Regions from separate parts of the Methylovirgula sp. 4M-Z18 genome, predicted to be linked through region 2. Evidence: predicted binding sites of a transcription regulator. Region 2 holds the regulator's gene; the other holds the start of a gene.
What was found. The regulator LexA, encoded in region 2, represses DNA repair genes until DNA is damaged. The targets are predictions, from matches to a motif close to TGTTCNNNNTGTGTTCNG.
Positions count from the first base shown of each region.

Region 1: the regulator LexA is predicted to act here: its motif matches at 11,103-11,120, upstream of recA (recombinase RecA).

Region 1 is NZ_CP149574.1:848,087-863,866, forward strand. Features, by position in the region: gene nikC (nickel transporter permease) at 1-604, shown strand, start outside; gene V9T28_RS03820 (ABC transporter ATP-binding protein) at 601-1,443, shown strand; gene V9T28_RS03825 (ABC transporter ATP-binding protein) at 1,431-2,189, shown strand; gene V9T28_RS03830 (DUF2270 domain-containing protein) at 2,367-3,083, shown strand; gene V9T28_RS03835 (ABC transporter substrate-binding protein) at 3,256-4,842, shown strand; gene V9T28_RS03840 (glycoside hydrolase family 31 protein) at 4,920-7,262, opposite strand; gene V9T28_RS03845 (serine protease) at 7,425-8,861, opposite strand; gene V9T28_RS03850 (alkylphosphonate utilization protein) at 9,181-9,486, shown strand; gene V9T28_RS03855 (trypsin-like peptidase domain-containing protein) at 9,540-9,917, opposite strand; gene V9T28_RS03860 (helix-turn-helix domain-containing protein) at 9,901-10,794, opposite strand; tRNA gene V9T28_RS03865 (tRNA-Thr) at 10,965-11,057, shown strand; gene recA (recombinase RecA) at 11,206-12,276, shown strand; gene alaS (alanine--tRNA ligase) at 12,468-15,128, shown strand; gene V9T28_RS03880 (GNAT family N-acetyltransferase) at 15,125-15,610, shown strand; gene V9T28_RS03885 (GFA family protein) at 15,725-15,780, opposite strand, start outside.
Region 2 is NZ_CP149574.1:1,717,214-1,732,993, reverse strand. Features, by position in the region: gene trpC (indole-3-glycerol phosphate synthase TrpC) at 1-791, shown strand, start outside; gene moaC (cyclic pyranopterin monophosphate synthase MoaC) at 788-1,267, shown strand; gene V9T28_RS07945 (molybdopterin molybdotransferase MoeA) at 1,315-2,532, shown strand; gene V9T28_RS07940 (PLP-dependent cysteine synthase family protein) at 2,572-3,621, shown strand; gene lexA (transcriptional repressor LexA) at 3,807-4,514, shown strand; gene V9T28_RS07930 (ComEC/Rec2 family competence protein) at 4,519-6,825, opposite strand; gene gltX (glutamate--tRNA ligase) at 6,937-8,370, shown strand; gene gltA (citrate synthase) at 8,653-9,933, shown strand; gene yacG (DNA gyrase inhibitor YacG) at 10,057-10,254, opposite strand; gene V9T28_RS07910 (Maf-like protein) at 10,267-10,902, opposite strand; gene infA (translation initiation factor IF-1) at 10,937-11,155, opposite strand; gene V9T28_RS07900 (hypothetical protein) at 11,475-11,822, shown strand; gene pssA (CDP-diacylglycerol--serine O-phosphatidyltransferase) at 11,816-12,610, opposite strand; gene V9T28_RS07890 (phosphatidylserine decarboxylase) at 12,653-13,351, opposite strand; gene V9T28_RS07885 (PA0069 family radical SAM protein) at 13,639-14,793, shown strand; gene V9T28_RS07880 (addiction module antidote protein) at 14,873-15,154, shown strand; gene V9T28_RS07875 (ribonuclease HII) at 15,169-15,780, shown strand, end outside.

The DNA.
Region 1 (15,780 bases), 870 kb from region 2:
GGTGACGCTTGGCATCGTCGTTCTGGTCTCGGTCATCATCGCGCCCATCGGCCTCATCATTGGCGTGGTCGCCGGCTACATGGGCGGCTGGGTCGATATCGTGTTGATGCGCATCACCGATGTGTTTCTCGCCTTTCCGCAGCTCATTCTGGCGCTCGCCTTCGCCGCCGCGCTCGGGCCTGGCATCGAGAATGCGGTGATCGCGATCTCGCTCACCTCCTGGCCGCCCTATGCCCGCATCGCCCGCGCCGAGGCGGCCTCGGTCGCCAAAAGCGATTTCATCGCTGCGGCGGTGCTGCAGGGCGCTTCGACCTGGCGGATCGTGCTGCGCCATATCGTACCGCTGTGCATCTCGTCGCTGATCATCCGCCTGACCCTCGACATGGCCGGCATCATTGTCGTCGCCGCCGGCCTTGGCTTTCTCGGCCTCGGCGCGCAGCCGCCGATGGCCGAATGGGGTGCGATGGTGTCGAGCGGGCGCGACGTGGTGATCGACGCCTGGTGGGTCTCGACCATTCCGGGCATTGCGATTCTCGTCGTGAGCCTGGGCTTCAATCTTCTCGGGGACGGGTTGCGCGACGTGTTCGATCCGAAAAACACATGAGCGGCAGCGGCTCCCTTCTCGAGGTCGCGGATCTCAACGTTGCCTTTCCAAGCGAAGGCGGTCTCTTTCACGCGGTGCGCGGCGTGTCCTTCTCGCTCGGGCGCGAGCGCCTCGGCATTGTCGGCGAGTCGGGTTCCGGCAAATCGACGACCGGCCGCGCCATCCTTGGCCTGATCCCGAAACCCGGCCAGGTCCGCGCCCGCACGTTGCGGCTCGGCCATCGCAATCTCGCCGACATGAATGAGACCGCCTGGGGCAAGATCCGCGGCCGGCATATTTCGATGGTGATGCAGGACCCGAAATATTCGCTCAATCCGGTGATGAAGGTCGGCGTGCAGGTGCAGGAAGCCTATCGGCTGCACCACCGCACGACGCGCAAAGACGCGCAAAAGCGCGCGATCGCCATGCTCGATGCGGTGAAGATCCGCGATCCTGACCTGGTCTATCACCTTTATCCGCACCAGATCTCCGGCGGCATGGGCCAGCGCGCGATGATCGCGATGATGCTGATCTGCGAGCCGGAACTGCTGATCGCCGACGAGCCGACCTCCGCGCTCGACGTCACCGTGCAGAACGACGTTTTGCGCATCATGGACGATCTGGTGCGCGAGCGCGGCATGGGCCTGATTTTCATCAGCCACAATCTCACCGTCGTCTCGAGTTTCTGCGATCGGGTACTGGTGATGTATGGCGGCCGCGTGGTCGAGGAATGTATCGCGACCGAATTGCATCAGGCCAAGCACCCTTACACCCGCGCGCTGCTGCAGGCCGCGCCATCTTTGAGCGAGCCCAAACTTGAGCTCACAACCGTCACGCGTGATCCGTCATGGCTGGATTGATCGAGCTTGCTCACCTCTCGGTGAGTTTCCAGGTCGGCGGCCGCGTCATCCGCGCGGTGCACGATGTCTCGTTCGCGGTTGCGGCTGGTGCGACTTTCGGCATCGTCGGTGAATCCGGTTCGGGCAAATCGACCGTGCTGAAAGCGATTGCCGGGCTGGTGCAAGCGGATGCGCCCGCGATCCGCATCAAGGGCCAAATGGTCGCGCAAAAGCGCAGCAAAGCCGACCGCCGCCTGATGCAATTCGTCTTCCAGGATCCGTATGGTTCGCTGCATCCGCGCCAGACGGTCGACGATATTTTGCGTGAGCCGCTGGAGATCCACGGGCTTGGCGACGCTGGGACGAAGGTCGCGGCAGCCTTGAGCGAAGTGGGCCTCGGGCCGCTCCATCGTTTCCGCTTTCCGCATCAATTGTCGGGCGGTCAACGGCAGCGCGTGTCGATCGCCCGAGCGCTGATCCTGAAACCCTCGATCCTCCTGCTCGACGAGCCGACCTCGGCGCTCGACGTGTCCATTCAGGCGGAAATCCTCAATCTGATCGCGCGGCTGCGGCGCGAATATCAGCTCACCAGCATTCTCGTGAGCCACGATCTGAGCGTGATCGCGCACATGTGCGAACGCGTGGCGGTGATGCGGCACGGTGAATTGATTGAAATCGTCGATGTGGCTAACCTGCGCGCCGGCATCGTTCAAGAAGCCTATACGCGGGATTTGCTGCGCTCCAGCGAAGGTTACGTCCGACTGTAGCGGATGCACCTCCGACGCGCGGCTCGGACCGTCTCGGTATCGGCAACGGGCTGAAAATCTTGCCTATTTTGTTAGCAAACCTGTGGCACAGAGGGGCGTTTTGGATTAGGTTTCAAGCCTCACCATCTCCTGGCGGCCGGCCGGCACGCCAGGCCCTATAAGTATTGGCATGGCACCATGCTGAGGCGCACAGAAGAAGAAAACGAATTGCCGGATTTGAGCGCAGCCGAATTGGGGGTGGTGGCGCATCTCTATCGCGGCGAGGTGTATCGCGGCACGGCCTGGCGTTCGCGTCTCGACAACACCACCAATTGGTCGATCGTGACCATGGGCATCGCGCTCTCCACCACGTTTTCGTCCCGCGATGCGACGGCCCTGCCGCTCATCCTCATCGGCCTGCTGCTCGCGGTGTTTCTCGGCGTCGAGACCCGCCGCTATCGCTACTATGCGGTCTGGACGGCGCGGGCCCGCTATATGGAGACCCATCTCTTCGCCCCGCTCCTGAGCGGCGGGCGGCAGGATCCCCGCTGGCGCACGACGCTCGCGGCGGAATATATGCACCCCAACCATTTCATCAGCCTGTTCGGCGCCGCGGGCCGCCGCGTGCGCAGCACCTATATCTGGATCATCGGGATTCAGACCTTCGCCTATTTCGGGAAACTCGCGGTTCACCCGGAAATGGCGACCCGTTTCAGCGAATTTGTCGAGCGCGCGACGGTCGGGCCGATTCCGGGTTGGGTCGTTCTGTGCTGCGGCCTCGTTTACAATCTCGGCTGGATCGCGCTGGCCGTCGCGAGCTTCTTTTATGACCAGCATCTGCACCAAAAGCATGCGACCGACGACGACCCAGTGCTGTTTGCCTCGCTGAAAGGCAACTCGTTTCGCGGCGAGTAATTTGTCTCCACGACCAAGCCATCTCGATGGTGCAGCCGACATATGCAGCGGCCTTGAACGCCTCGATTAAGTCCGCAGGAGGAGTAGCAAAGATCGCGTGGACGTGCTCTATTATTTATTATTTGCACACAAAGGGATGGCCCCCGGTGGCCGTGATGACGAGGAGGCTGACTTGATACAGAGACTCAAATGGGCGCTGGTCGCCGGAACGTTTTTGAGCGTCGTGGCAGTGGCGCATGCGGAGACCCCGGCCGATACTTTGGTGATCGCCAAGAATATCGACGACATCATTTCGCTCGACCCGGCCGAGGCCTATGAACTCAGCGGCGTCGAGGTCGACGCCAATCTCTATGACCGTATCATGCGCTTCGATCCGACCGACATCACCAAGCTCGTTCCGGGCGCGGCGGAGAGCTATACGGTGAGCGATGACGGCAAGACCATCACCTTCAAGATGCGCAAGGGATTGAAGTTTGCCTCCGGCAATCCGCTCACCGCGCATGACGCCGCGTATTCGCTGCAGCGGGTCGTGAAACTCGATAAGAACCCCGCCTTCCTGATCGAGCAATTGGGCTGGACCAAGGACAATGTCGATCAACTCGTCACGGCGCCCGACGACGAGACGCTGAAAGTCACCAGCGCCGTGGATTATTCGCCCTCGCTCGTGCTCGCGCTGCTCTCCTCGATCGTCGGCTCGGTCGTCGATCAGAAAGTCGTTGCGTCCCATGAGGCGAACGGCGATTTCGGCAATGGCTGGCTAAAGAACAATTCGGCGGGCTCGGGCGCCTATGTGCTGAAGGGCTGGAAGCCGAATGAAACGGTGTCGCTGCAGTCGAACCCCGACTATCGCGGCGGCGCGCCGGCGATGAAGCGCGTGATCATCCGCCACATTCCTGAACCCTCCGCCCAGCGCCTTCTGCTCGAAAAGGGCGATGTCGATATCACGCGCGATCTCACCAACGATCAGATCACCGGCCTTACCGGCAACAAGGATGTGACGACGAGCGTGGTGCCACAGACGACGCTCGAATATGTCGGCCTCAATGTGAAGACGCCGCAATTGCAGAATCCGAAAGTGCGTCAGGCGCTGCGCTATCTCGTCGATTACAACGGCATGACGAATTCGTTCCTGAAGGGCACCGCGCAGGTGCATCAATCCTTCTGGCCGTCGAACCAATGGGCCTCGCTCGACGACAATCCCTACACGTTCGATCCGGCCAAGGCCAAGTCGCTGCTTGCCGATGCCGGTTATCCCAACGGCTTCGAGATCACGCTCGATGCGCCGAGTTCCTCGCCCTATATCGACATCGCCCAATCGATTCAGGCGACGATGGCGCAAGGCGGGGTGAAGGTGACGATCATTCCCGGCGAACAGAAAGCCTTGCTGACGAAATATCGCGCACGCCTGCATCAGATGCTCTTGGTCTATTGGGGTCCGGATTATGCCGACCCGCACACCAATGCGACCGGCTTTGTCCATAATCTCGACAATTCCGACACGGCGAAAGAGAAGCTGTTGGCCTGGCGCAATTCGTGGGACATTCCGGAATTGTCGAAGGCGACTGACGCCGCGGCGCTGGAGCGCGATACCGAGAAGCGCAAGCAGATGTATCTCGATCTGCAGCGCAAGGTGGAAGACGACAGCGCCTTCATCATCATGTTCCAGCAGACCAAGGAGTTGGCCGAGCGCGCCAACGTGAAGAACTTCGTCTGGGGCCCGTCTGCCGACGTCGTGTACTATAATCTCGTGACCAAATAAGCTCTGCCAGAGCCATGATCATCCTTCTCCCACGCGCAAGCGTGGGGGAGGGACGTGCTCCGAGATACTGCCTCGTTTCACGTTTCCTTGAGAACGAGTTCCACGCCTTCACCGGAAAGCATCACGTCGCGTGTTTCGCCCACCGGCAGGCGCACGGAGAGAGTCTCGTACGGCAGCAGGTAGTCGCCTTCCACCCTCGCGCCGACTTTGATAGCGCGCTCGTTCCATTCGAGCCGTACATGCACGAAACTGCGCGGGCCATGCATAGAGATGCCGTCATCCTCGACGATCGTGAAGCGCGACTCGCCCGTGCCTGCGCCGGGAAACACGCGCAGCAGCGCGGTCGGCGCATCGTGGTGGCGGCCGTCCGCCAGCGGCAGGATTCCGCCGGCCGGCACGGCGAGGGCTAAGCGGTCGAGCGGCGCCTCGAGACGCGCGACGCTCCCCGAAGGGAGCACGCGCTCATCGTAAAAATCGAACCAATGCGATGGGCCTTTCGGCAAATAGGCGGTCACGCTGCGCGTGCCGGGCGCGGTGGCGGGAATGGCCATGAGCGCGGGGCCGAGTATCAGCGCATCGGTGTCCATGAAGCTCGCCGCATCGGCTTCGAACTGCCAGAACAGGGGCCGCAGCACTGGTACGTGCTCGGCATGCGCCGCATGCATCAGCGCGTAGAGATAGGGCATCAGCGCCAGCCGCAGCCGGATGGCGTTGCGGATCGGCGCGATCGCTTGCGGGTGCAGCCACGGCGAATTGTAGACGCCGCCCGGCTTCCAACTGTTCATGATGAAGCGCGGATGCAGCGCGCCGACTTGCGTCCAGCGGATCAGCAATTCGGCATCCGGTGGGGGGCCCGCAAAACCGCCGACATCGTGCCCGACATTGTACATGCCCGACAGCGACATGGTGAGGCCGGTACGCAAATTCCATTTCAGGCTGTCCCAGCTCGTCACATTGTCGCCGCTCCAGGTCTGGGCATAACGCTGCAGGCCCGGGCAGCCGGCGCGCGTGATCGTGAAGGGGATCGCGTCGGGCGCGGCGGCGATCTGCTCGTCGCGCGAGGCACGGGTCATCAGCAGCGCCTGCAGCGGGCGCGTCAAAGTCAGCGGCAGATTATGGCCGCAGGTCGCGCCTTCGTCCCACAATTCATATTCGTTGTTGTCGTTCCAGGCCGCGGCGATGCCCATGTCGAGCAGCGCCTCGCGAATGCCGCGCCGCCACCAATCGACCGCATCCTTTTTGAGGAAATCGAGATAGGCGCCTTCGCCGTCCCAGAACTGCGACATGAGCGGCGTACCGCTCGCGTCATCGGTGATGAATAGCGATGCCGCGGCCGCCTCGCGGTAGTTCGGGTGGTCGTCGAGCAGACACGGCTTCACATTGGCCACGACTTTGATGCCGGCCTCGGCGAAAGCGGCAGTCAGCGCTTTGGGGTCGGGGAATTTCTCGCGGTTCCAGTGAAAGACATAGCGCTTGGGTCCGATCGACGTGTAGCCGGAGCCGAAATGAAAGCTCGCCACCGGAATGGCATGGCGGCGTGCCTCGTCGATGACGCCGGCAATGGCCGTTTGCGCATTGGGCGCATCGGCGAGCGCCATCGCGGTCAGGGCGAAGCCAAGACTCCAGCGCGGCACGCGCGGCGTGCGGCCGGTGAGGGCCAAGAACTTCGGCGTGACATCGGCGATCTTAGGCCCGAGGAACAGATAATAATCGAGATCGCCGTCCTCGGCCTCATACGAGCGATAGAGGCCGAAATAATTGTCGTGTTCGCAGCCGAGGTCGAAAGCGCCCTCAGTGTAATTGTCGTAGAACAGGCCGTAGGACGTGCCGCTGCCCGCATCGCGCGCGATCAGGAACGGCCAGTTCTTGTAGAGCGGGTCGCCGTTTTTCGGATCATAGCCGAGCGCATCGCGCATCGCGAGCCGCAGGCGGCGGCCGCTCAAGTCGAGCGGCCCGGTCTTGTCGCCGGCGCCGAACATGCGGTCGCCGCTTGTGCGCTTCATCGCGTGGCGGAAGCCGGGCCGACGGCGGTTGAAGAAATAGGGCTGCACGTCACGGTCTTGCGCAAAGCAGGTGCCGTTCGGCAGATGCCAGGATAAGCGGAACGGCGCCTTTGCGATGACGAGCCGGATTGCCTCGGTTTGCAGCGTGATCTTTGTTTCGCTCTCCTCGTGTTCCACCGCCACGGTCGGCCATGCCGCCTCGTTGAACCGCTCGAACCCGTTCCAAGGACAATCCTCCTCGCCGGGCGGCAACACGGCCCACGAGCGCGAAAGCTGCGCCGCGCCGTCGCGCAGGAACGACACGCGCGCAAGATCGGGCTTGAGGAAACGGATGCGCGCGCTGAAGGGCGCGGCGAAGACAAGCTCGATCCCGCTTGGAAGCGCGGAGGCGGAGACAACATCCCGGATCGGCCGCATGGTCTTTCTCCTAGGCGAGGTGGTGTCGTCGGGTAAACTTATAGATTGTCCGGTCCGATGCAAAAACTAGACTGGCCCGGTTCAGTCATATGGCAGGCGCCGAGCGATGGAATGTCGCGGCTGTCACGGCGATTTTGAAACGCGGCGGGCTTGCCTCGCGTCTCATGGCGTCTGGCATTGGATGAAAACGCTCATGCTGCGGGCGAGATCGGCAATATCGGGCGCTGCCATTTGCGCCGAGGCGGTGCCCGGCGTCACCGCAACATGATTGGCCTCCAGAAAGTTCGCCGCGACACTGCCCTTGATGGCGAAATTGATATTCTGCGGAATGTCGCCGTCCGTCGCGACGATGAACTTCAGAACATTGAGTTTGGCCGCGACGACGCCCACGACATTGCCGTTCTGATCGAGCAGGGGGCCGCCGGAATTGCCGGGCTGCACCGGCGTCGAAATCTGCAAGAGGCGATTGTCGTCGCCGATCCCCGACAGGGCGGTCACGTTGCCCAGCGTGAAATTTCCCGAACTCGAGAGAATTTTCGCCAAGGGGAAGCCGAATGCCTCGACATTTTCGCCCAAGCGAATGGGCGCGCGCAGGCCTGCGACCTTGCCGGGTTTCAGGGTCGTCTTCAGCACGGCAAGATCATTGGTCATGTCGCGTGCGATCACCTGGCCGGGAGAACTCGTGCCAGGCTCGGATGTCACGGTGATCGTCGAACAGCCCTCGATCACATGGGCATTCGTCAGCACATTGCCATCCGCATTGACGAAGAACCCCGTTCCCGAGGAGATGGACTTTTCGTTCGGCTGTTTGGGTGCCGTTGGCGCGAGGGGCTGAGAAACAGCCTCGGGCTGCGCCGCCATCGGGATATCGGGGAAGGGGCCGCCGGTCATCGACGACCACAAGGAATCGCCGATCAGCATGGCCGCGCGATCGATATGCAGATCCTTGTCCTGGCTCATCCAGGTGAGGGAAAAGCCGAGCAGGCCGGTTCCATCCCGATGGTAGCGCAGATAGCTGTCGATGCCGTTATGTGACGACGTGATGACGAAGAAGTTCGGCTTCAGGGTTCGATAGGAGATTTGTCCGCCATCGCTGAGGATCTTGTTGGTCAGCGCGTCGTAACCGATCGAGACCGGAATGTCGGGGAAATATTCATAATTCATGCGCACGCGGTCTTGCGGCTCCCGCCACACCAGCCCGCTCTGATCGCGCGCCGGCTGGAGGCCGAGGCCCATGGGCACCCAAATCGGATGGCCGCGAAAGGGATGGGGAATGGCCCGGAACCCCCACAGCTTGAGATAGGGCGCCACATTCGCCGTCAGGCGAGCCTTCATGGCCGCGTCCAGAACCCCTGAAGCCGGATAGCCGTTGTCGGATTGAAACTGCGCGATGGCCGCGTAAAGGCGCCGGCTGAAACTCACATTGGGCAGTGCGGTCCAATAGCCGGCGGAGGTCAGCATCAATTGCAGTGCCACGCGGTCGGCAACCGGCGATTGATCGAACGCCTGCTTTGCCGCGGTATAATCCGGGCTTACCGGTTGCGCCCATCCGGCCGAAATCGACAGGACCAGCGCAAGCAAAACCGCGACGATACGCATAACAATAATTCCTCAGCCCGTGCCGAGCTTAACAAAATCAGGATTGTTTGAGAATTCGGTTTCAGGAAAGATGGTGAAGGTTGGGCGGACATGCGGGGCGATTGTCCGCTTCCCGCGTAAGAACAGACAGGGATCAGGAGACTTTTTTAGCTGGCGCCGAGCCGGATCAGCTTACTTCATAAAACGCCTCGACTTCGCGTCGGCCCACGCCGCAAACGGCTATTCTTGCCGCATCTTTTTTGCTACCAGACTTCCCTCTGACGGATCCCCTTAACTGGACGCTTAAACCCGCGTCCCTCCAACGACCACTGGAACAGCGATGACCGGCACGAACGAAGATTATGTCTATGACGAGGCAACCGGCGAGTGGCGGCCGGCCTCGGAAATGGCGGCCGCCGCCGAGCCCGCGCAACGCGTGGTGCGCGATGCCGCCGGCAACGTTCTCGCCGATGGCGATACGGTCACGCTCATCAAGGATCTGAAGGTCAAGGGCACCAGCCAAACCCTCAAGCAAGGCACGGTGATCCGCTCGATCCGCCTCACCGACAACGAGGAAGAGATTGATTGCCGCCATGACGCGATCAAGGGGTTGGTGCTGCGGACGGAGTTTGTGCGTAAGCGGTGATGTTGATGTCCGGGGGACCTCATAATTTTAACTGACGTGAATCTCACCGGCCCTTAAGGCGAGCGGCACTGAGTGAAGGCACTCATGCCGCGTGCGAGATCGGCAAGGTCGGGGGGCGGCATTTGCGTCGGGGCGCTGCCTTGCGTCATCGCGATTCGTTTGCTTTCCAGAAAGCTGGCTGCAACATTACCTTTGATGGCGAAATTGACATTCTGCGGGATGTCTCCGTTCGTCGCGGCCATGATTTTCAAGACGTTGAGTTCGGCCGAGACAATCCCCACGACATTGCCGTTCTGATCGAGCAGGGGGCCACCGGAATTACCTCGCTGAACCGGCGTAGAGATCTGAATGTTCGCGCATCTCGAAATTTTTGCACTTGAATTCTCGAGCTGTGAGCGAGCTTCCCCGAGTGTTTCATCTATGCTTTGCAAGCATTACATTTGCTGCATGTAGACTTATACCAAAAGCATCGCTTGCCTCCGTCGCAGAAGAAAATCCCTTTACGAGGGCTCTTGGTGCCATTAAAAATCCGGCAAATGTATCTGCTTGCCATTCGGCATCCCTATATATTGGGTCATTGTCAGAACTGGCTCTGGCAAAGGAAATTTCGTGGTGCATAGCATAGTGGCCTAATTCATGAGCCGCAGTAAATCTTGCCCGACCATCTCCGTTACAGGCAGCATCGTATACATCACGACGTAAAATTATCGTGTGATGCCCGGGGAGCACTCGCCCTTCGTCGCGACCCATTTCTTGTTCGTCCCAGATCTCAAAAGAATATTGCGCTTCGATCTTAGGCAGGCCAAATTCGAGAATTTCTATAATCGGCAGTTTAGATATATCTGTAAGCCCGAAAAATCCCCTGACATTATTTGCTAGTGTTTCTATAATGTTTCGAGAAAGAGGAGGGACTAATATACCTCTCCTTTTACGTTTAAATGGAATTTCTCCCTCTAAGGATTTGAGAAATGTTTTTCTCAACTCCTTTAGAAGCGCATCTGGTAATTCATCCGCTTGCCGAGCAAAACCGGCCACGAGTTCACGTCCGCCGGGCGACAGGTGCCCAACTTTAATTTCAGTCGAAGTCTTGTCTTTAGCCGAGGCAAGTTGCTGAATCTCCGTCTCGGAAAGACGCAGAGCCTTAGTGACGATATCAATAAACCCCTCAGGGATCGGCTTACGCCCAGTTTCAACCGCAGAAATCATCGCGGTGCTCTTGCCGATCTTTTCGGCGAGATCAAACAGGCGCATTTCGTGATCGATTCTCAGTTTGCGAAGCGCCGCCCCAAATGGAGTGAGTTTTGACATTGCCCTATCCTTTAGGCCTTCCAGCCGCGTCTAGATCTAGCACAGCGGAAGTATGGTTTCAACAAATTGTATCAAAATTCAACCTATATGGTTCAATAGCTATTGACTTGAGGATTAATGCATGCAAACTACGATTAAACGCAAAAAAGCGCGGGTATCCCCGCGCTTTTGGCCACGTAGCTGAACTGGAGTCCCTGAGAAAGACAATCAGCACCCGATTTGTAATCGGGAGAATGTGGGTTCGAGTCCCACCGTGGCCACCATAAATTATATCAAATTTGCATTTTGTCTAGGATTTTTTGGTAAATAAGAACAAAAAAAGAACTTGACCGAGGGAACAAATCGCGTACATCTTTATTTCTGCAACGGCATTGCACGTTGGGGACCAAACTGCCAGATAGGAAAGCAAAGATGTCGCAAGCGAATCTCCGCCTCGTGGAAGGATCATCCGTGGACAAAACCAAGGCGCTCGACGCCGCGCTTTCCCAAATCGAGCGGGCCTTCGGCAAAGGCTCGATCATGCGGCTTGGCAAGAATCAAAAGGCGGTCGAAATCGAAACCGTGTCGACCGGGTCGCTCGGCCTCGATATCGCGCTCGGGGTCGGCGGGTTGCCGCGCGGCCGTATCGTCGAGATTTACGGGCCGGAAAGCTCGGGCAAGACCACTCTGGCCCTGCACACGATTGCCGAAGCGCAGAAAAACGGCGGCGTCTGCGCTTTCGTCGATGCCGAGCATGCGCTCGATCCGGTCTATGCCCGGAAATTGGGCGTGAACCTGGAAGATTTGCTGATTTCCCAGCCCGACACCGGCGAGCAGGCGCTGGAGATCACCGACACGCTGGTGCGGTCCGGCGCGATCGACGTGCTCGTGATCGATTCGGTCGCGGCGCTCACCCCGAAGTCGGAAATCGAGGGCGAAATGGGCGAGGTGCAGCCCGGCCTGCAGGCCCGTCTGATGAGCCAGGCCCTGCGCAAGCTCACCGCCTCGATCTCGCGCTCCCGGACGATGGTGATTTTCATCAATCAGATCCGCATGAAGATCGGCGTGATGTATGGCTCGCCCGAAACCACGACCGGCGGCAATGCGCTGAAATTCTATGCGTCCGTGCGCCTCGACATCCGCCGCATCGGCGCGATCAAGAACGGCGAGGAAGTGGTCGGCAACCAGACCCGCGTGAAAGTGGTCAAGAACAAGGTGGCGCCGCCGTTCAAGCAGGTCGAATTCGATATCATGTATGGCGAGGGCGTTTCGAAGATGGGCGAACTCGTCGATCTTGGCGTCAAGGCCGGGGTGGTGGAAAAATCCGGCGCCTGGTTCTCCTTCGACAGCCAGCGCCTCGGTCAGGGCCGCGAGAACGCCAAAGCATTCCTGCGCGCCAACCCCGATGCGGCGGCGAAGATCGAACAGGCGATCCGCGAAAACGCCGGCCTCATCGCCGATCGCATTCTCGACAATGCCGATCCGGCGGATGGGGACGATTGAGCAAGGTTGCGATAAGGGTCGCGCCGGCGGTCGGAGCCGAGCTTCGACACTTACGGGGTGCAAGCGATTAACTGCTTGTTAACACCCGTCTCGACAGGCTCGCCTCCTCCCTTTAGAACAGGCCCGGAATCCGGTTTCCGGGCCTTTTGTATGTGCCTGCGCCAAACGCAGGAAAAGGGAAATAGCGATCCATGAGCGGCGTGAACGAAATCCGGTCCACTTTTCTCGATTATTTTGGCCGTCACGGCCATGAAATCGTCCCGTCCTCACCGCTGGTGCCGCGCAACGACCCGACGCTCATGTTCACCAATGCCGGCATGGTGCAGTTCAAGAACGTGTTCACCGGCGTCGAGAGACGGGCTTACAACCGCGCCACCACCGCGCAAAAAGTGGTGCGGGCGGGCGGCAAGCACAACGATCTCGACAATGTCGGCTATACCGCGCGCCACCACACGTTCTTTGAAATGCTGGGCAATTTCTCGTTCGGCGATTATTTCAAGGAACAGGCGATCCATCACGCCTGGACGCTGGTGACTAAGGATTTCGGCCTCAGCCCGAAGCATCTGCTCGTCACCGTCTATCACGAGGACGACGAAGCGGCCGAACTTTGGCGCAAGATCGCGGGCTTCCCCGATCACAAGATCATCCGCATCCCGACCTCGGACAATTTCTGGCAGATGGGCGACACCGGCCCCTGCGGCCCTTGCTCCGAGATCTTCATCGACCAGGGCCCGGCGCTGCAGGGCGGCCCGCCCGGCAGCCCGGACGAGGACGGCGACCGCTTCCTCGAATTCTGGAACCTCGTGTTCATGCAATTCGAGCAATTGCCCGGCGGGACCCGCGTGCCGCTGCCCAAGCCCTCGATCGATACCGGCCTGGGCCTCGAGCGCATGGCGGCGATCCTGCAGGGCGTGCATTCGAACTACGATACCGACCTGTTCCGCGCGCTGATCCGCGCCTCGGCGGATGCGACCGGCGTCGATCCGGACGGGCAGAATGCGAGCCACCACCGGGTGATTGCCGACCATTTGCGCGCCTCCTCCTTCCTCGTCGCCGATGGCGTGCTGCCGTCGAACGAGGGCCGCGGCTACGTGCTGCGCCGCATCATGCGCCGCGCCATGCGCCACGCGCAATTGCTCGGCGCGAAAGACCCGCTGATGTATCGCCTCGTGCCGGCGCTGACCCGCGAAATGGGCGCGGCCTACCCTGAGCTCATCCGCGCCGAGCCGCTGATCACCGAAACCCTGAAACTGGAAGAAACCCGCTTCCGCACCACGCTGGCGCGCGGTCTCGCCATTCTCGACGAGGAAGCGCGCACCCTGGTGCCAGGCGCCAAGCTCGATGGCGAAGTCGCGTTCAAGCTCTACGACACCTATGGCTTCCCGCTCGATCTGACCGAGGACGCGCTGCGCCTGCGCCAGATCGGCGTCGACACGGACGTCTTCCGCGCGGCCATGGAGCGCCAGCGCGAAGAGGCACGCAAGGGCCGCTTCTCGTCCGGCGAAACCGCGACGGAGACGATCTGGTTCGGCCTCAAGGACAAGGTCGGCGCCACCGATTTCCTCGGCTATGAAACCGAGAAGGCCGAGGGCGTCGTCACCGCGATTCTGACCGCGGGGGCGGAAGCGCAAGTCCTGAAGGCTGGCGAAACCGGCCTCGTCCTGCTCAACCAGACGCCGTTCTACGGCGAATCCGGCGGTCAGGTCGGCGACACCGGCCTGTTCGTCGGCGCATCGTCCCGCGCCCGCGTCACCAACACGCAAAAGAAGCTGGGCGATCTCTTCGTCCACGAGGTGAGCGTCGAGGAGGGCGAGCTCAAGGTCGGCGACGCGCTCGAACTCATCGTCGATCATGCCCGCCGCACCGCGATCCGCGCCAACCATTCGGCGACCCACCTTTTGCACGAGGCGTTGCGCCAGGTGCTCGGCGATCATGTCGCGCAGAAGGGCTCGTTGGTCGCGCCCGACCGTTTGCGCTTCGACTTCGCCCACCCCAAGCCGATCTCGCCGCAAGAGCTCGATGAAGTCGAGGCCATCGCCAATCGCATCATCCGCCAGAACGGCGAGGTGGTGACGCGGCTGATGGGCCAGGAAGACGCGATCAAGTCGGGCGCCCGCGCCCTGTTCGGCGAGAAATACGGCGACGAAGTGCGCGTCGTGTCCATGGGCGTGAACGACGACGAGGGCGAAATCGGCTCACCCTATTCGGTCGAATTGTGCGGCGGCACCCATGTGCGCCGCACCGGCGACATCGGCCTGCTCAGCATCGTCTCCGAAGGCGCGGTCGCGTCGGGCGTGCGGCGCGTCGAGGCGAAGACCGCCGAAGGCGCGCGCCTGCATCTGGCCGATGAATCGAAGCGCCTGCGCAATCTCGCCGATCTGTTGAAGGCGCCGGTCGATGATGCGGAAAACCGTGTCGCCGCGCTTATCGAGGAGCGCCGCAAACTGGAGCGCGATCTCGCCGATGCGCGCAAGAAGCTCGCCATGGGCGGCAGCAGCAATGCGGGCGATTCCGCAACGCGCGACGTTGCCGGCGTCAAGCTCTTTGCCCGCGTGGTCAGCGGCATCGAGATGAAGGATTTGAAATCTCTCGCTGACGAAGCCAAGCAAAGCGTCGGCTCGGGCGTCGTCGCCATCGTCGGCATCGGCGAGGACGGCAAGGCCGGCGTGGTGGTCGGGGTCACGAGCGATCTCACCGCGCGCTTCAATGCGGTCAATCTGGTGCGCGTCGCCTCCGAAAAGCTCGGCGGCAAGGGCGGCGGCGGCCGCCCCGACATGGCCCAGGCCGGCGGCCCGGACGGCGCGCAAGCCGAAGCCGCATTGCAAGCGGTGGAAGCCGCCATGGCGGCGTGACGGTTTCGCTTGCGCCGAACATCGTCATTCGCGCCTTTGGCGCGGAGGACGATCTGCAAGCCGTTCTCGATCTTGCCCATCGCGCCTTCGGCGCGATTCCCATGACGCCGCCCTCGGGCGTGCTGCGCGAGACGTTGCAGGATTTTCGCGAGCGGCTCGCCGACCAAGTCTTGCTGATCGCGCGCGAGCGCGATGCGATCGTCGCCGCGGTCTTCTGCGTGCCAAAGCCGCCCGCGCTCTATCTCAACCGCCTCGTCGTCGCGCCGGAGCACCAGCGCCAAGGCCTCGGCCGCGCCATGCTGGAGGCCGCAACGCGCGAAGCGTTGCGGCAGTCGCTCACCAAGCTTTCGTTGAGCGTCCGTATCGCGCTTGCGGGCAACAGAAGCTTTTTCGAATCCTACGGCTTTCGCATCATCGGCGCGCATACCCATCCGGGTTTCTCAGAGCCGACCTCTTACGACATGGAGAAATCGCTCGTTTGATTTTGATCCGAATATCGCATGAGGGCATTGTGCCTGCCGCCCAGCGACTTATGCCAATCGTCGTGAGCGGTAGCGTGTGGCCGTCATAGATGCCCGCGTTTTAGGCTTCTCCCCTTACGTATCGTGATCCGGGTGCTGGCGCGAGGCGAAGCGGGCTTGAATGATGGTGT
Region 2 (15,780 bases):
TAGAGAAGATCGAAGCCTATAAACGCCGCGAAATCATCGACGCGAAAGTGCGCATGCCGTTTCACGCGCTCGAACGCCAGGCCCGTGCCCAAACGCCGCCGCGGGGCTTTGCCCGTGCTCTCAAAGACAAGGCCGACGCCGGTTTTGCGCTGATCGCCGAAATCAAGAAAGCGAGCCCGTCGAAAGGCGTCATTCGCCCCGATTTCGATCCGCCGGCCTTGGCAGAGGCTTACGAAAAAGGCGGTGCGGCATGCCTTTCCGTACTGACCGACGGCCCTTCGTTTCAAGGCGCGCCGGACTTTCTGACAAAGGCGCGCGCGGCGACCAAATTGCCGGCTCTGCGTAAGGACTTTCTCTTCGATCCCTATCAAGTGTTCGAAGCGCGCGCCTGGGGCGCCGATTGCATTTTGATCATCATGGCCTGCGTCAGCGACGACTGCGCCAAAACACTGAATTCCACGGCGCATGATTTGGGCATGGACGTGCTGGTCGAAGTGCATGATCAGCGCGAGCTCGAGCGCGCGCTGCGGTTGGAAACCAAATTGATCGGCGTGAACAATCGCAATCTCAAAACGTTCGACGTGTCGTTGGAAGTGAGCGAACAGCTAGCGCCGATGATCCCGCCGAGCAAGATCGCCGTGGGAGAGAGCGGAATCTTCACACATCAAGATTGCCAGCGTCTCGCACGCGTAGGCATGCGCGCCTTCCTTGTCGGCGAAAGCTTGATGCGGCAGAAGGACGTGGAGAAGGCGACGCACGATCTTCTCGTCGGCGTCCCCGTGAAGGCATGAGCAAACTCACCCATATTTCCGCCACCGGCGAAGCGCATATGGTTGACGTATCGGACAAGGCGGCGACCGAACGGGTTGCTGTGGCGCGCGGCACTGTGACAATGCAACCGCAGACGCTTGCCCTTGTCCTATCGGGCAATGCGGAAAAGGGCGACGTGCTTGGCACGGCGCGGATCGCCGGCATCATGGCGGCGAAACGCACGCACGACCTCATCCCGCTCTGCCATCCTTTGATGCTGTCGAAGGTGACGGTGGAGCTGACGCCCAATGTCGAGGCGGCGCAGGTGCTTGTGGAAGCAACGGTGAAGGTCAAAGGCCAGACCGGTGTTGAGATGGAAGCGCTGACCGCCGTGAGCGTGGCATGTTTGACGCTTTACGACATGGTGAAGGCCGCCGATCGCGGCATGCGGATCGAAAACATCCATCTCGTCGAAAAATCCGGCGGCAGGTCGGGCCATTGGCGGGCCGAAGGCTGACGGGATTTAAACCCTGGATCCCCTTGGCGGAGAAACGATCGAACCTGATGACGAAAGCCCCTCTCCTCCCCGTTTCCGACGCTCTCGCCCGCATCCTTGCGCCAGCGCGGCCGCTTGGCATGGAACTCGTTCCCTTGAGTCAGGCCGCCGACCGTACGCTTGCCGAAGACGTCATCGCACGGCGGACCCAACCGCCCTTTGACGCCTCGGCCATGGACGGCTATGCGGTACGGGCTGAAGATATCGCAACGGTGCCGGCACGGCTCGATGTGGTCGGTGAAAGCGCGGCCGGCACGGCTTTCGCAGGTACGGTCCAACCGGGTCAAGCCGCGCGCATTTTCACCGGCGCGCCAGTGCCGCAAGGGGCGGATACGGTGGTGCTGCAGGAGACGACCCGGCGCGACGGCATCAACATAAGCGTCGAGCAAAGCGAACCGCTCGGCCGCCATATCCGCAAGGCCGGACTCGATTTCGCGCAAGGTCAGGCGCTGTTGCAAAAAGGCTTGCGGCTCAATGCCAACCGCGTTGCGCTGGCGGCGGCGATGAACCATCCGGCCTTGCCCTGCACACGCCGTCCGCGCGTTGCGATCCTGGCCACGGGGAGCGAATTGGTGGCGCCGGGCGCCGAGCCGGGCCCCGATCAGATCGTCGCCTCCAATTCTTTTGCCGTCGCGATCATGGCGGAGAAAGCCGGCGCCGAGGTGTTCGATTTGGGCATCGTCGCCGACGATTTGGCGCTTCTGCGCGCGGCAATTGCAAAGGCACGCGATGCCAAAGCCGACATTCTCGTCACGCTCGGCGGCGCTTCGGTCGGCGATCACGATCTCGTGCAACAGGCGCTGCACGCCGAAGGCATGACGCTCGATTTTTGGAAGCTGGCACTGCGGCCCGGCAAACCGCTGATGCACGGCATGCTCGGCGGTCTGCATGTGTTGGGCTTGCCGGGAAATCCGGTATCCGCCATTGTCTGCTCGAAACTGTTCGTGGTGCCGCTCATCCGCGCGCTCAGCGGCGACCCCGACGCGGCGGACGATCACAGCGAGCCGGCGCGCCTCGCCGTGCCGGTCAAGGCCAATGATTTCCGGCAGGATTATTTGCGCGCGACGCTCACCGAGCGCGCGGACGACCTGCCACGCGTGACACCGCATGGCCTGCAGGATTCCTCGATGCTGCGCGTCCTGGCCGAGGCGCAGTGCCTCCTGATCCGCGTCCCGCATGCCGCGGCGGCGGACGCCGGCGATCTGTGCCGGATCATTCGGCTGTAGTCAGGCACGCTCTCAAGCGTTTCATCGATTGGAGGACGTATGGCCCGCACGTGGCTCGACACTGCCATCTCCCGCATCGAGGCGGATTTTACACGCTCTGCCGATACGCATCTCGTGCCAATCCCGCTTCCCGGCGCGGTCGATTTTTTCTTCAAGGACGAATCGACCCATCCGTCCGGCAGCTTGAAACACCGGCTCGCGCGCTCATTGTTCCTCTATGCTTTGTGTAACGGCTGGGTGCATGAAGGCACGACGATCATCGAAGCCTCCTCCGGTTCGACAGCGATCAGCGAAGCCTATTTCGCGCGGCTTTTGGGCCTGCCCTTCATTGCCGTCGTGCCGCGCAGCACCAGCCAGGAAAAGTGCGCACAGATCGAATTCTACGGCGGGCGCCTGCATCTCGTGGATTCCGCCGATGCCGTCTATGCCGCTTCGCACCAATTGGCGCGCGAAACCAGCGGCCATTTCATGGATCAGTTCACCTATGCCGAACGCGCCACCGACTGGCGCGGCAACAACAACATTGCCGAATCCGTTTTCGCGCAAATGGCGCACGAGCGCCATCCGACTCCAGCCTGGATCGTCGTCGGCGCGGGGACCGGCGGGACATCGGCCACCTTCGGCCGTTTCGTGCGCTACCGCCAGCATGCGTCGCGTATCGCCGTCGTCGATCCGGAAAACTCCATCTTCACGGCCTATCACGCCAGCGGCGACCCCACGCTGACCAGCGCCACCGGCAGCCGGATTGAGGGGATCGGCCGGCCGCGCGTCGAGCCGTCCTTCATCCGCGACGTGGTGGACGAAATGTTTCCGGTCGAGGACCTCGATTCGATTGCCGCGATGCGCGTGCTGTCAAAGATCCTCAGCCGCCGCGTCGGCCCCTCCACGGGAACGAATTTCATCGGCGCGTTGCGGCTGCGGCGGCGCATGCTCGATGCCGGCGAGCCGGGTTCGATCGTTTCGCTGATTTGCGACTCGGGCGAGCGCTATGCCGATTTGTTCGACGATGACTGCGTGAGCGGACGATTCGGCGAAGGTCTCGCCGCTCGGCTTGATGCGGTCGCAGAAGAAATTAACCGGGCCGGCTGAACGCCCTCGTACCGTCAAACCCAGGAGTCTTGCGCCAAATTCAACGATTTACCCCTTGCGGAACATAAAAAGAACGCTTAACATGCGTTCATGATTTGTTTAAGGTCCTGCCGCAGGTTATGAGGAACAGCGATTGATTCGCGAAGGCTTCCTTAAGGTTGCGAGCACATGAAGGGGAATGATCGATGCTGACCAAGAAACAGAATGAATTGCTCCGCTTCATTCACGAGCGCCTGAAGGAAACCGGCGTGCCTCCATCTTTCGACGAAATGAAGGACGCGCTTGATCTGCGGTCAAAGTCCGGCATTCACCGGCTGATCATGGCGCTCGAGGAGCGCGGCTTCATCCGCCGGCTGCCCAATCGCGCCCGCGCGCTAGAAGTGTTGAAACTGCCGGAGTCGGCAGTGCCGAGCAGCTCGCGCAATGGCCGTTTCGCGCCGAGCGTCATTGAGGGCAATCTCGGCAAGGTGCGCGCGGTGGGCACGGCCTCGCCCGACGACGAGACGATGCAAAGCGTCGCTGTGCCGGTGATGGGGCGCATTGCCGCCGGAACGCCGATCTCCGCAATTCAGACCCGCAGCCACACGATTTCGGTACCACCGGAGTTCCTGGGTTCGGGCGAACATTTCGCACTGGAAGTGCGCGGCGATTCGATGATCGAAGCGGGAATTTTCGAAAACGATACGGTGCTGATCCGCCGGCAGGACACGGCCGACACCGGCGACATCATCGTCGCGCTGGTGGATGATGAGGAAGCGACCTTGAAGCGCTTGCGCCGGCGCGGTGCCTCGATCGCACTCGAAGCCGCAAACCCGGCTTATGAGACGCGAATCTTTGGGCCGGACCGGGTGAAGATCCAGGGCAAGCTCGTCAGCTTGATCCGTAAATACTGACGTTTCATTGATCGGCATCATAGGCGAACGGATCGCCGTAATCGTTTTTCGGCGCGGACGCGTTGCTGGAGTTTTGTGACGGCTTTGCCGCATCGGCAAAATGCGAGGGTTTGCGGATGGGCGTCGGCAGAGGCGACCAGGGGCGGTTTTCCAACGGAGCACGCGCGGCTTGCATCATCAATTGTCCGTTGGACCAGCGCAGCGCGACGGCGCCGGTTTGGAGAAGTTTTTCGCGATCGAAAATGTGTTGGGCTTTGCAATAGTCCGGCGCGATCAGCGGGCTGACGATGATGTTGGCGCGCGTGCAATCTTCGTAAAAGGCTTGCGCCTGCAACACCAATGACAGGACTTCGCCATTGGGCAGCGTCGCGATGCAAGCGAGTTTATCGCAATGGGATTGCGCGCTGAGTGCCGCGTCGCGCGGCGTCCGGCTATCACCATCAGCGCTCAGCCATTGCGCGAGCGCGAAGAGATCCGGACGAAGGCCAAGCGCACCCAACGTTCCGTCGTCTTGCCGCACGGCGATGGATTGCGGATAGGATGGAATGAAGATGTCATAGGCTTCGGATTGTGCGGCGACGAACATCCCAAGTCCTATGAGCGGGAGGGCTGCGAGACGAAAGAGCGTGCTGCGCCAGATCACGGCGCAGGCAAGTGCAAGGGTGAAACACAACAGGGCGGACGGCGCGAAAGCTTTCAGATGCAGAGTGGCGCCGGGCAATTCGCTTAAATGGCCGGCGGCCGCCATGACGATATTGATGCCCATGCCGACATAGGTCCAAACCGGCCCGTCGAGGCCGAGCGGATATAAAAGCGCGCCGAGCAACGCGCCTGGCACGGCGAAGAATTCGATCACCAGCAAAGTGAGCGGATTGCCGATGAGCACGTATGGGCTGAGTTCGTGAAAATCATAGGCCATGAAGGCCGCAGTGGCGCAGGTCGCGGCGGCGGTCCCGGCGAGGAGATGTTTGGGCGCGCCCGCCACATGCCGCGCGAACCAACCCTGCAAGCCGCGATGGTCCTGCGGCGCACGGCGCAGCGGCATGTCGATCTCGTTCTGTCGATGCTTTTCATCGCTGCGCATTTTGGCTTCGAGCACAGCAATCAGCGCCGCAACCGCGGCGAAAGACAATTGAAAGCTCGCGCCGAGCAGCGCTTCCGGTTCCAACGCAATCACCACGATCATGGCAAGGGCAAGATTGCGCATGGTCAGGGCGCGCCGATCGCACAGAATCGCACCCATCACGATCAGGGTCATGATCAACGCGCGTTCGGTGCCGATACGCGAGCCGGTCAGCATGTCATAGGCCAACGCGCCGATCATGGCGAAAGCTGCCGCCCATTTGCGGATCGGATAATGCAACGCCAGATGCGAGCTCAAAGCGAGACAGCGCCGCGCGATCAGGAACAGCAACCCCGCCACCAACGTGATCTGCAAGCCGGAAATCGTCACGATGTGGAAAATGCCCGCCTCGCGGATGATATCCTTCGTCTCCTCGGGCAAGAGGTCGCGTTTGCCCGTCACCATCGCCGCGGCGATCGGCCCCGCTTCGCCACCGGCGGCGGCATTCGCGCGCGCCGCCAAAAGGTTGCGGAATCTGTCGATCGCCGCCGCGAGCTGCAGCCCATAGCTTGGCTCCTGCGGCGCGGCGCGAACTTCGATCTGGCCGAGCGCGTTGCCGACTGCGCCAAGCCGCATGAAATAGGCGTCGCGGGCAAAATCATAGCCGCCCGGCAGATCGGCATGAGCCGGCGGCACCAACCGCGCCTTCACCTGGACATAGGTTCCCGCCTCGACATTGGGTGGCGTCTTGGTCGTGAGCCGCACGCGATAGGGTGTTTGCTCTGGCGCCAGGCCTTCGATGGAATCGACACGGATGATGAATCGGGCGCCGATCTGCCGGATGTCCATCTCTTCGATCGTGCCGCTCACCGTGCCGATAAGAATGCGATTGAGGACCGGCGCCGCAACCCGCTCCACCCGCCAGGCCGCCGCGGTGAAACCGGCGAAGACCGCGGTCAGCGACAACAGAATCGGAAAGACAATGGGCCGCGCGCGGAAGAGCCACGCCAAGGCGCCGAACGCGAGCGTCCAGACGACCGCCGCAGCAAGCGACGGCTCATGATCGGCCGACATGTAGAGCAGAACGCCGACACCCGCCGCGACGGGCAGCCAAAGAAACAGCCTACGCTCGGCAAGCTCGGCATGCCACGCGGCGCGCACAAAGTCGAAGAACGCAACAGGCCACGGGCGGGACCCGCGCAAGGTTCCGCTCAAACTCGCACCGCCGCCAGCCCCTTGCCGCGCCATGGTTCAACCAACGCTTTACACGCGATGCACGCATGCTACATGAGCGCGCGAAATGTGAAAGAGCACGCTAACGGCCGTCGACCGCCTTAGCCCGAGCCGGATTCTTGAAGAATGTCTGAGGTCGTTACCCGTTTTGCCCCCTCGCCCACCGGCTTCCTGCATATTGGCGGCGGGCGCACCGCCTTATTCAACTGGCTGTATGCCCAGCATACCGGCGGCAAAATGCTGATGCGGATCGAGGATACCGACCGCGAACGCTCGACCCCCGAGGCGATCGACGCGATTCTCGATGGGCTGAAATGGCTCGGCCTCACTTGGGACGGCGATGTCGTCTACCAATTCGCGCGGGCGGCCCGCCATCGCGAGGCCGCTATGAGTCTGCTCGACTCGGGCCACGCCTACAAATGCTATGCGACACCGCAGGAACTCGATGAGATGCGCGAGCTCGCCCGCATCGAAAAGCGGCCGCCGCGCTATGACGGTCGCTGGCGCGACCGCTCGGAGGCCGATCGCGCGGCGGCGGAAGCGGCTGGGCTGAAGCCGGTCATCCGCCTCAAGGCTCCGCAAGAGGGCGTCACGATTGTTGACGATCGTGTGCAAGGCAAAGTGACCTTCCCGAACAAGGACCTCGACGATCTCGTGTTGCTGCGCTCGGACGGCAATCCCACCTACATGCTGGCGGTCGTCGTCGACGATCACGACATGGGCGTCACGCATATCATCCGTGGCGACGACCATCTGACCAATGCGGCGCGGCAGACGCATATTTATCGGGCCTTCGGCTGGGACGTGCCGGCGATGGCGCATATCCCGCTAATCCATGGACCGGACGGCGCCAAGCTCTCCAAGCGGCATGGCGCACTCGGTGTCGATGCCTATCGCGCCATGGGCTATCTGCCCGCCGCCATGCGCGAATATCTCCTGCGTTTGGGATGGAGCGACGGCTCCAACGACATGCTCACGACACAAGAGATGATCGCGGCTTTCGATGTGACCGGCATCGGCCGCTCACCCTCGCGCTTCGATTTTGCCAAGCTTGAGAATCTGAACGGCCAATATATGCGCGCGATGCCGGACGAAGACTTGCTCGATATTCTCGTCGAAGCCCTCCCCTATCTGCCCGGCGGCCCCGCCGTGCTCGCGCGGCTCGACAGCGCGATGCGCGCAAAATTGCTGCGCGCAATGGCCGGTCTCAAAGAGCGTGCGAAAACGCTGAACGAATTGCTGGACGGCGCGCAATTTCTGTTCGCGCAGCGGCCCTTGCCTGTGGATGCCAAAGCGGCGGAAATCCTGTCGCCAAGTGCACGCGCGCATATCGCCGCGCTCGTGCCGCGGTTTGCCGCCCTGCGCGACTGGATCGCGGCGGGCGCGGAAGACATGGTGCGCGCCTATGCCGAGGAAACCGGTGCCAAATTGGGCCAGGTCGCGCAACCCTTGCGCGCCGCGCTCACGGGCCGCGGCACATCACCGGGCATTTTCGACGTGCTGGAGGTGCTGGGGCGCGAAGAAAGCCTGGCTCGGCTCAAGGATCAGGCGCAAGCCTGAAGACCGATAACGCGTTCTGCGCTTTACACAAATCATCAGCGCGCGATCGCCGCAGCGGCCGGCAGCAAGGGCCGTGCCGCGCGCTGAACCGGTTCCGAATAGACAAACCGCACCGAATGCTTTCTTGCTCCGCGGCGCCTTTACGCGTAGCGGATTTGGCAGGGTTTTCGGGTCGGCAAAATTCCCCCTTGCCTGTGCTTGCTGACCGCCCCATGTTCCGTTAGCTTTTGTGCGGCGCAAAATCCCGACCTTTGGCTGATGCGTAAAATAAGGACCATTGATATGAGCGGCACATTTATCTTCGATAATAAATCCGTCGAGATGCCGGTGAAGGAGGGAACGATCGGGCCTTCGGTCGTCGATATTGGCAAGCTCTACAGTCAAACGGGAATGTTCACCTACGATCCCGGATTTACCTCGACCGCTTCTTGCGAATCCAAGATCACTTACATCGACGGCGACGAGGGCGTGCTGCTCTATCGCGGTTATCCGATCGATCAACTCGCCGAGCACGGCGACTTTCTCGAAACCTGCTATCTGCTGCTTTACGGCGAGCTTCCAACCGCCGCGCAGAAAGCCGATTTCGACTACACGATCACGCGCCACACGATGGTGCATGAACAGATGGCTCGCTTCTTTCAGGGCTTCCGCCGCGATGCCCATCCGATGGCGGTGATGGTGGCATCGGTCGGCGCGCTCTCCGCCTTCTATCACGACTCGACCGATATTTCCGATCCCAAGCAGCGCATGATCGCGTCGATGCGCATGATCGCCAAAGTTCCGACACTCGCGGCGATGGCGTATAAATACTATATCGGCCAGCCGTTCGTGTATCCGAAGAACGATCTCGACTATACGTCGAATTTCCTGCGCATGTGCTTTGCCGTGCCGTGCGAAGATTACAAGATCAATCCAGTGCTGTCGCGTGCGCTCGACCGCATCTTCATTTTGCATGCCGATCACGAGCAAAACGCATCGACTTCGACAGTGCGCTTGTCGGGTTCTTCGGGAGCCAATCCCTTCGCCTGTATCGCCGCCGGCATCGCCTGCCTCTGGGGGCCTGCACATGGCGGCGCCAACGAGGCAGCGCTGAAGATGCTGTCCGAGATCGGCACGGTCGATCGCATTCCGCATTACATCGCCCGCGCAAAGGACAAGAACGATCCGTTCCGCCTGATGGGCTTTGGCCACCGCGTGTACAAGAATTACGATCCGCGCGCCAAAATCATGCAGCGCACGACGCATGAAGTGTTGAACGAGCTTGGCATCAAGGACGATCCGCTGCTCGACGTCGCATTGGAACTCGAACGCATCGCGCTGCACGATGATTATTTCATCGAGAAGAAGCTCTATCCGAATATCGATTTCTATTCGGGCATCACGCTGAAGGCGATGGGCTTCCCGACCACAATGTTCACCGTGCTCTTCGCCGTCGCCCGCACCGTCGGCTGGATCGCGCAATGGAAAGAAATGATCGAAGATCCGGGCCAGAAGATCGGCCGCCCGCGGCAGCTCTATACGGGCGCACCCAAACGCGAATATGCGCCGATCGGTAAGCGGTAAATCATTTCAGGGGCCGTCGTGCGAAAGCGTGGCGGCCCAATTGCTTTAGCGGCCAGCGAAATGATCTACGTCGAAGGTTCCGCAGTCTGAGAATTTTTTCTGGACCGTCCAAACCAGCGCAGTCTAAGACCGCTCCCCCTCCTCACCGTCCTCGTCGCTATCCTCGGTCACTGGAATCGCATAAGTGCCCGAGAACCAGCGATTGAGATCGACGTCGGCGCAGCGTTTGGAACAGAAAGGACGGAACTCTTTCACCGCCGGTTTGCCGCAGATTGGGCACGTCGCGATCTTGATCTTGCGATCGCCGGGGTCCTTCGACATGTCGGGCATGCCCTACTCCCGATTCATCCAGAGCAATTGGGTCGGAAAGCCTTCGCCGGAGAGCAGCGCGATGGTTTCATAGAGTGGCAAGCCGACGACGGACGGATAAGATCCGATCAGTTTCACGACAAAGGCGCCCGCGAGCCCCTGGATGGCATAGCCGCCCGCCTTGCCGCGCCATTCGCCAGACGCAAGATAAGCATCAATATCGGCAGTGGACAAGCGCTTGAAGCGCACCCGCGACTCGATCAGCCGATGCCGTGCCGCGCCCTTCGGCGTGATCAACGTGATGCCCGTATAGACGCGGTGTGCCCGCCCCGACAGGAGCCGCAAACATTGGCCCGCCTCGTCGACGATCTCGCATTTCGGCAGAATGCGGCGCCCAACCGCCACCACCGTATCGGCGGCCAGCACGAACGCATCCTGCAAATCTTCACGCGAGGTGGCGATTTTCGCCGCCGCCTTGGCCTTCGTCGACGCGAGGCGCGCAGCAAGACCGCGTGGCAATTCGTATTTGTTGGGGGTTTCGTCGATATCGGCCGGGATCAGGGCATCCGGCTCGACACCAACCTGTTGCAGCAGCGCAAGCCGGCGCGGCGACGCAGAAGCCAGCACCAATTTCGGCCGCCAGGAAGTCTGATCTGTCATTTGGGTCAGGACCTGAAGTGCCGCATGCGCCGTCCTATTTGAACCGATAGGTGATGCGGCCTTTGGTCAAATCATAAGGGGTCATTTCCACCATGACCTTGTCGCCGGTGAGCACACGAATGCGGTTCTTGCGCATTTTGCCCGCCGTATGGGCAATAATCTCGTGATCGTTTTCCAGCTTCACCCGGAAAGTCGCATTCGGCAGCAGTTCCGAGACAATGCCGGGAAATTCAAGCAGTTCTTCTTTCGCCATACCGTTCCAAATCCTTCGCCCCTCGGGGCAGCCCATCCGCCAGCTGCAATATCCAAACGCGCCGTTCACATCGGCCATCGTTCAGATCATTCTTGCAACCGGCAACTTGCACTTTCGGACGAAAATCATCTTCATCGTCCGATAAAAACCCATGCGACTGAGGAAGTTCGCCCGCCCCAGCCCGCTTTTCCGCGCGGACCCTAATCGAGATTAAACAATTTGTGAACTGGTCTCGGACAGACTGTGTGTATGATAACACTTATCGAGCGGCAGCATCGCTTGACTCGACCGGGGCACGGATTGCGAAAGAGCATATGGCATGATCGATGATCTCGTACAAGTCCAGACGGAAGCTTTTGAATCGGCCGCTTCGGCGATCGAGACTTCGTTTGCCGCCTGGACCACCATCTCCATTCGCATGGCACTGATGGCGACCGGCGCCATGACCGACCGCGAAGCGCGGATGATGTTGAGCGAGAAGGCTGTAGCCGCGACCCAAGGCGCGATGGGTGGCGCGGTTGCGATGTTCGATGCCGCCATGAACCCGCCGCTGACTGCCGGCGGCCTGATGCTCACCGGGTTCGAAGTGGCACGCGCGACCACCCACCCCGCGGGGCAGAAGGCCAAGGCCAATGCCCGCCGCCTGCGGCGAAAAATGGGCTATTGAGGTCCTGGCCCTGAGTCGGCAGCACGCCGGTCGGCCGAGACATAGGCGCGGTACTTGCGAATACTCAAGGGAATCAAAAGGATGTAGGCGGTCGCGATGACAATGAGCGCCTCCATCGGGAAATGCCACAGCAACAGGATCAGGGTGATCGCGGCGACCAGCACGACAACGACATATTCGCGCGGAATGCGTCCGAGCTGTTTGCCGGAGAAATGCGGAATGCGGCTCGCCATCAGGAAGGCGACAAGCAGCACGAAGGCCATTTCGTAGGGCACGGCAGCTTTGCCGGGGCTTATTTGCGTATAGGCGGACAGATCGAGATAGACCGGCAGCAGGCTGACGATGGCGCCTGCCGGCGCAGGCATGCCGGTGAAGAATTGGCCCGCCCAAGCCGGCTTTTTCGGATCGTCGATCATCACGTTGAAACGCGCCAGCCGCAAGGCGCAGGCGATGGCGAAAATCACGCAGACGAACCAGCCGAGATTGCCGCCGTTGTGCAACCCCCAATAATAGAGGATCAGGGCCGGCGCGACGCCGAAATCGATGAAATCGGCCAAGGAATCGAGTTCTGCGCCAAAGCGCGAGGCACTCTTCAGCGCCCGCGCAATACGCCCGTCGAGCGCATCGAAAACCGCTGCCGCGGCAATCGACATGACCGAATATTTGAAGCTGCCTTCCACCGCGAAACGGACGGAATAGAGCCCCATGCAGAGCGCCAGCAACGTCACCAGATTGGGTGCGATCATGCGCATCGGAATCCGGCGGCTGGGCTGGGCTGTGTCGCTCACGGGCTTACTCACTCGGGGGTTCGACAAGACGTTAGGCGATCTTCAGGCTTCCCGATAGATCCGCTGTCCGTCGGCCATCATGAAATCGCCGATCACAGTTTCGCCCGCAATGGTCTTCTGCCCCATGCCAACCAGCAGGTGCACGCCTTCCGGCGTGTAGACGTCCACCCGCGAGCCAAAGCGGATGAGACCGAAGCGCTGCCCGGCCTCGACCTGTTCACCCTCGCGCGAGAAGCAGACGATGCGGCGCGCGATCAATCCGGCAATCTGCACGACGCCGAAACGGCCTTGCGGCGTATCGATCAGGAGCCCGTTGCGCTCATTGTCCTCGCTCGCCTTGTCGAGATCGGCGTTGAGGAAGATGCCGGGTTTATAGGCGATACGGCTGATGCGGCCGGCCGTCGGCGCGCGATTCACGTGGCAGTCGAAGACGCTCATGAAAATCGACACGCATTGCATCGGCGCCTCGCCCAGGCCGAGTTCCGGCGGCGGCACGTAATGGCCGAGACGGCAGACGTAACCGTCGGCCGGCGCGACGACCAATCCGTCGCGCTGCGGCGTCACCCGCGGCGGATCGCGGAAGAAATAGGCGCACCAGGCGGTCAAAATCAGGCCGATCCAACCGAGATTGGCGGAAAAATAGAACAGAATGAGCGTCAGCACCGCAAAGCCGGCAATGAACATGTAGCCCTCCGGATGGATGGGCGAGAGCTGCTTGCGGACGGATGCGACGAGCGACATGGAAAATCCCGAACCGATTGAACGTGGCCGACTTATAGGGGGTTCCCAGTCAAAGCACCAGAGCCCGGCTGGGATGGGCGGGAATTGCCGAGGGATAGCCACTTTCCCCATGCCGCGAACATATACCAATCCATTGAAATTAAAAACCAATCCAACTTATTACACGGTGGTGGCGCGGCTTTGATCGCGATCGCGCACGTTCGGCAAGAATCGCGCTTGACTTCCTCATGCATGTTCCATATCTGTTCTTTATTCTCTTTATGTTCTCAGCTCCGGTGGAGAGCTTTATGTTGCATCGTCCGTCCACGCCGCCCTCCCCTCGCCTGCCGCTCCGGCCGGCAGACGATGCCTATATCGGCGCGCAAATCCGCGACGAGGTCGCGGCCGACTTGCGGCGCGGCCGGGGTGCCGTCACCAACCGCAGCGGGCGGTTCGAGCCGCAAATGCGCGAAGCGGAAGACGACGGTTGGGGATCGCTGGAGACTCTTGACGCCTTCAAGACCGAGGTGACCCACGAAAAGCCGAAAACCATCATCACCCGCAACGATTCGCCCGACATCGCTTTCGACCGCTCGATCAATCCCTATCGCGGCTGCGAGCATGGCTGCGTCTATTGTTTCGCGCGGCCGACCCACGCCTATATGGGTCTGTCCGCCGGGCTCGATTTCGAAACGCGCCTGTTCGTGAAGGAGGGCGCGGCGGAATTGCTGGAGCGCGAATTGTCGGCGCCCGGCTATCAGCCGCGCACGATCGCTATCGGCACTAACACCGACCCTTACCAGCCGATCGAGCGCCAGTATCGGATCATGCGTTCGGTTCTGGAGGTCTTGGCGAAAACCAATCATCCGGTCGGCATCGTCACGAAATCGGCGCTGATCGTGCGCGACATCGACCTTTTGGCGCCTATGGCGCGCAAGGGCCTCGCCAAAGTGGCCCTGTCGGTCACGACGCTCGACCGGACGCTCGCGCGCAAATTGGAGCCACGCGCAGCAACGCCGGAAAAACGCCTCGCGGCAATCGCAGAACTGTCGCGCGCCGGCATACCGGTCACAACCATGGTCGCTCCGGTCATCCCTGGCCTGAACGATCCGGAAATCGAAACCATTCTGGAGCGAACTTACATCAGCGGTGCGCGTGAAGCCGGCTACATCATGCTGCGCCTGCCGCTCGAAGTGCGCGACCTGTTCCAGGAGTGGATGCTGACCCATTATCCCGACAAATTGCGTCACGTCATGTCGCTCATCCGCTCGGTGCGCGACGGCAAGGATTACGATTCGACCTTCGGCAACCGGATGAAGGGCACCGGCCCCTATGCCTGGTTGACCGGTCGGCGGTTTGAGATCGCCGCGCAGAAGATCGGCTTCAACAAAGCGCGCACAAGATTGCGGACGGATTTGTTCACGCCGCCCAACGAACACGGACGGCAGTTGGATCTGTTTTGACCTCACATGGCCTCGTGGCCGGCGGCGGGGCCGAGCTATGCGATAAGATCGACACGCCCGATACGAAAGCGCGCACACGATGTTCAAATTGCAACGCGACGATGCGGCCCTTTGCGTGCGATCCGAAGCTGACATTCGAGCGCTTATCGACGATGTTGCGCAGACCGACGATCCTATGCGGCTGATTGGCGCGCTCGACGAGATCGCGCGCAGCCGGAACATGAGCCAACTGGCGCGCGACTGCGGCCTGTCGCGGGTTGGTCTCATCAAGGCCCTGGCGCCGGGCGGCAATCCGGGCTTTATGACAATTGTCAAAGTGGCGCAGGCTTTGGGACTACGAATCGTCATCACGGCGCGATAACAGGAAGCGAGGGTATGAAGCAAAAGAGCGGTCCCGATTTCACCCGAGAACATGCGCTGATCGCACGCGGCTTTCCCTTGATTGCCGGCGTCGATGAAGTGGGCCGCGGGCCGCTCGCCGGACCGGTGACGGCCGCGGCGGTCATCCTGAATCCCGATGATTTGCCCCAAGGTCTCGACGATTCCAAAAAGCTTTCGGCCAAAGCCCGCGTGCAGCTTTCCGATGCGATTCATGCCAAGGCGCTCGCCGTCGCGGTGTCCTTCGCACCGGCGGCCGAAATCGACCGATATAATATTCGCGGTGCGGCCCTCCTCGCCATGCGCCGTGCAATTGCCGCGCTAACGCGTGCCCCGGCACATGCGCTGATCGATGGACGCGACACGCCGCCCGGCCTGTCTTGCCCGGCGACCGCGGTAATCAAGGGTGACGCCCTCAGCCTTTCCATCGCCGCGGCCTCGATCGTCGCCAAAGTCGCGCGCGACAGGTTGATGGAGCGGCTCGATCACTTCTGTCCCGGCTATGGCATGGGCCAGCACGCGGGCTATCCGACACAAAAACACCGTGCCGCCATTGCCGTGCTTGGACCAAGCGGCTTCCACCGGATGAGCTTCAAGCTGCTGAGCAAC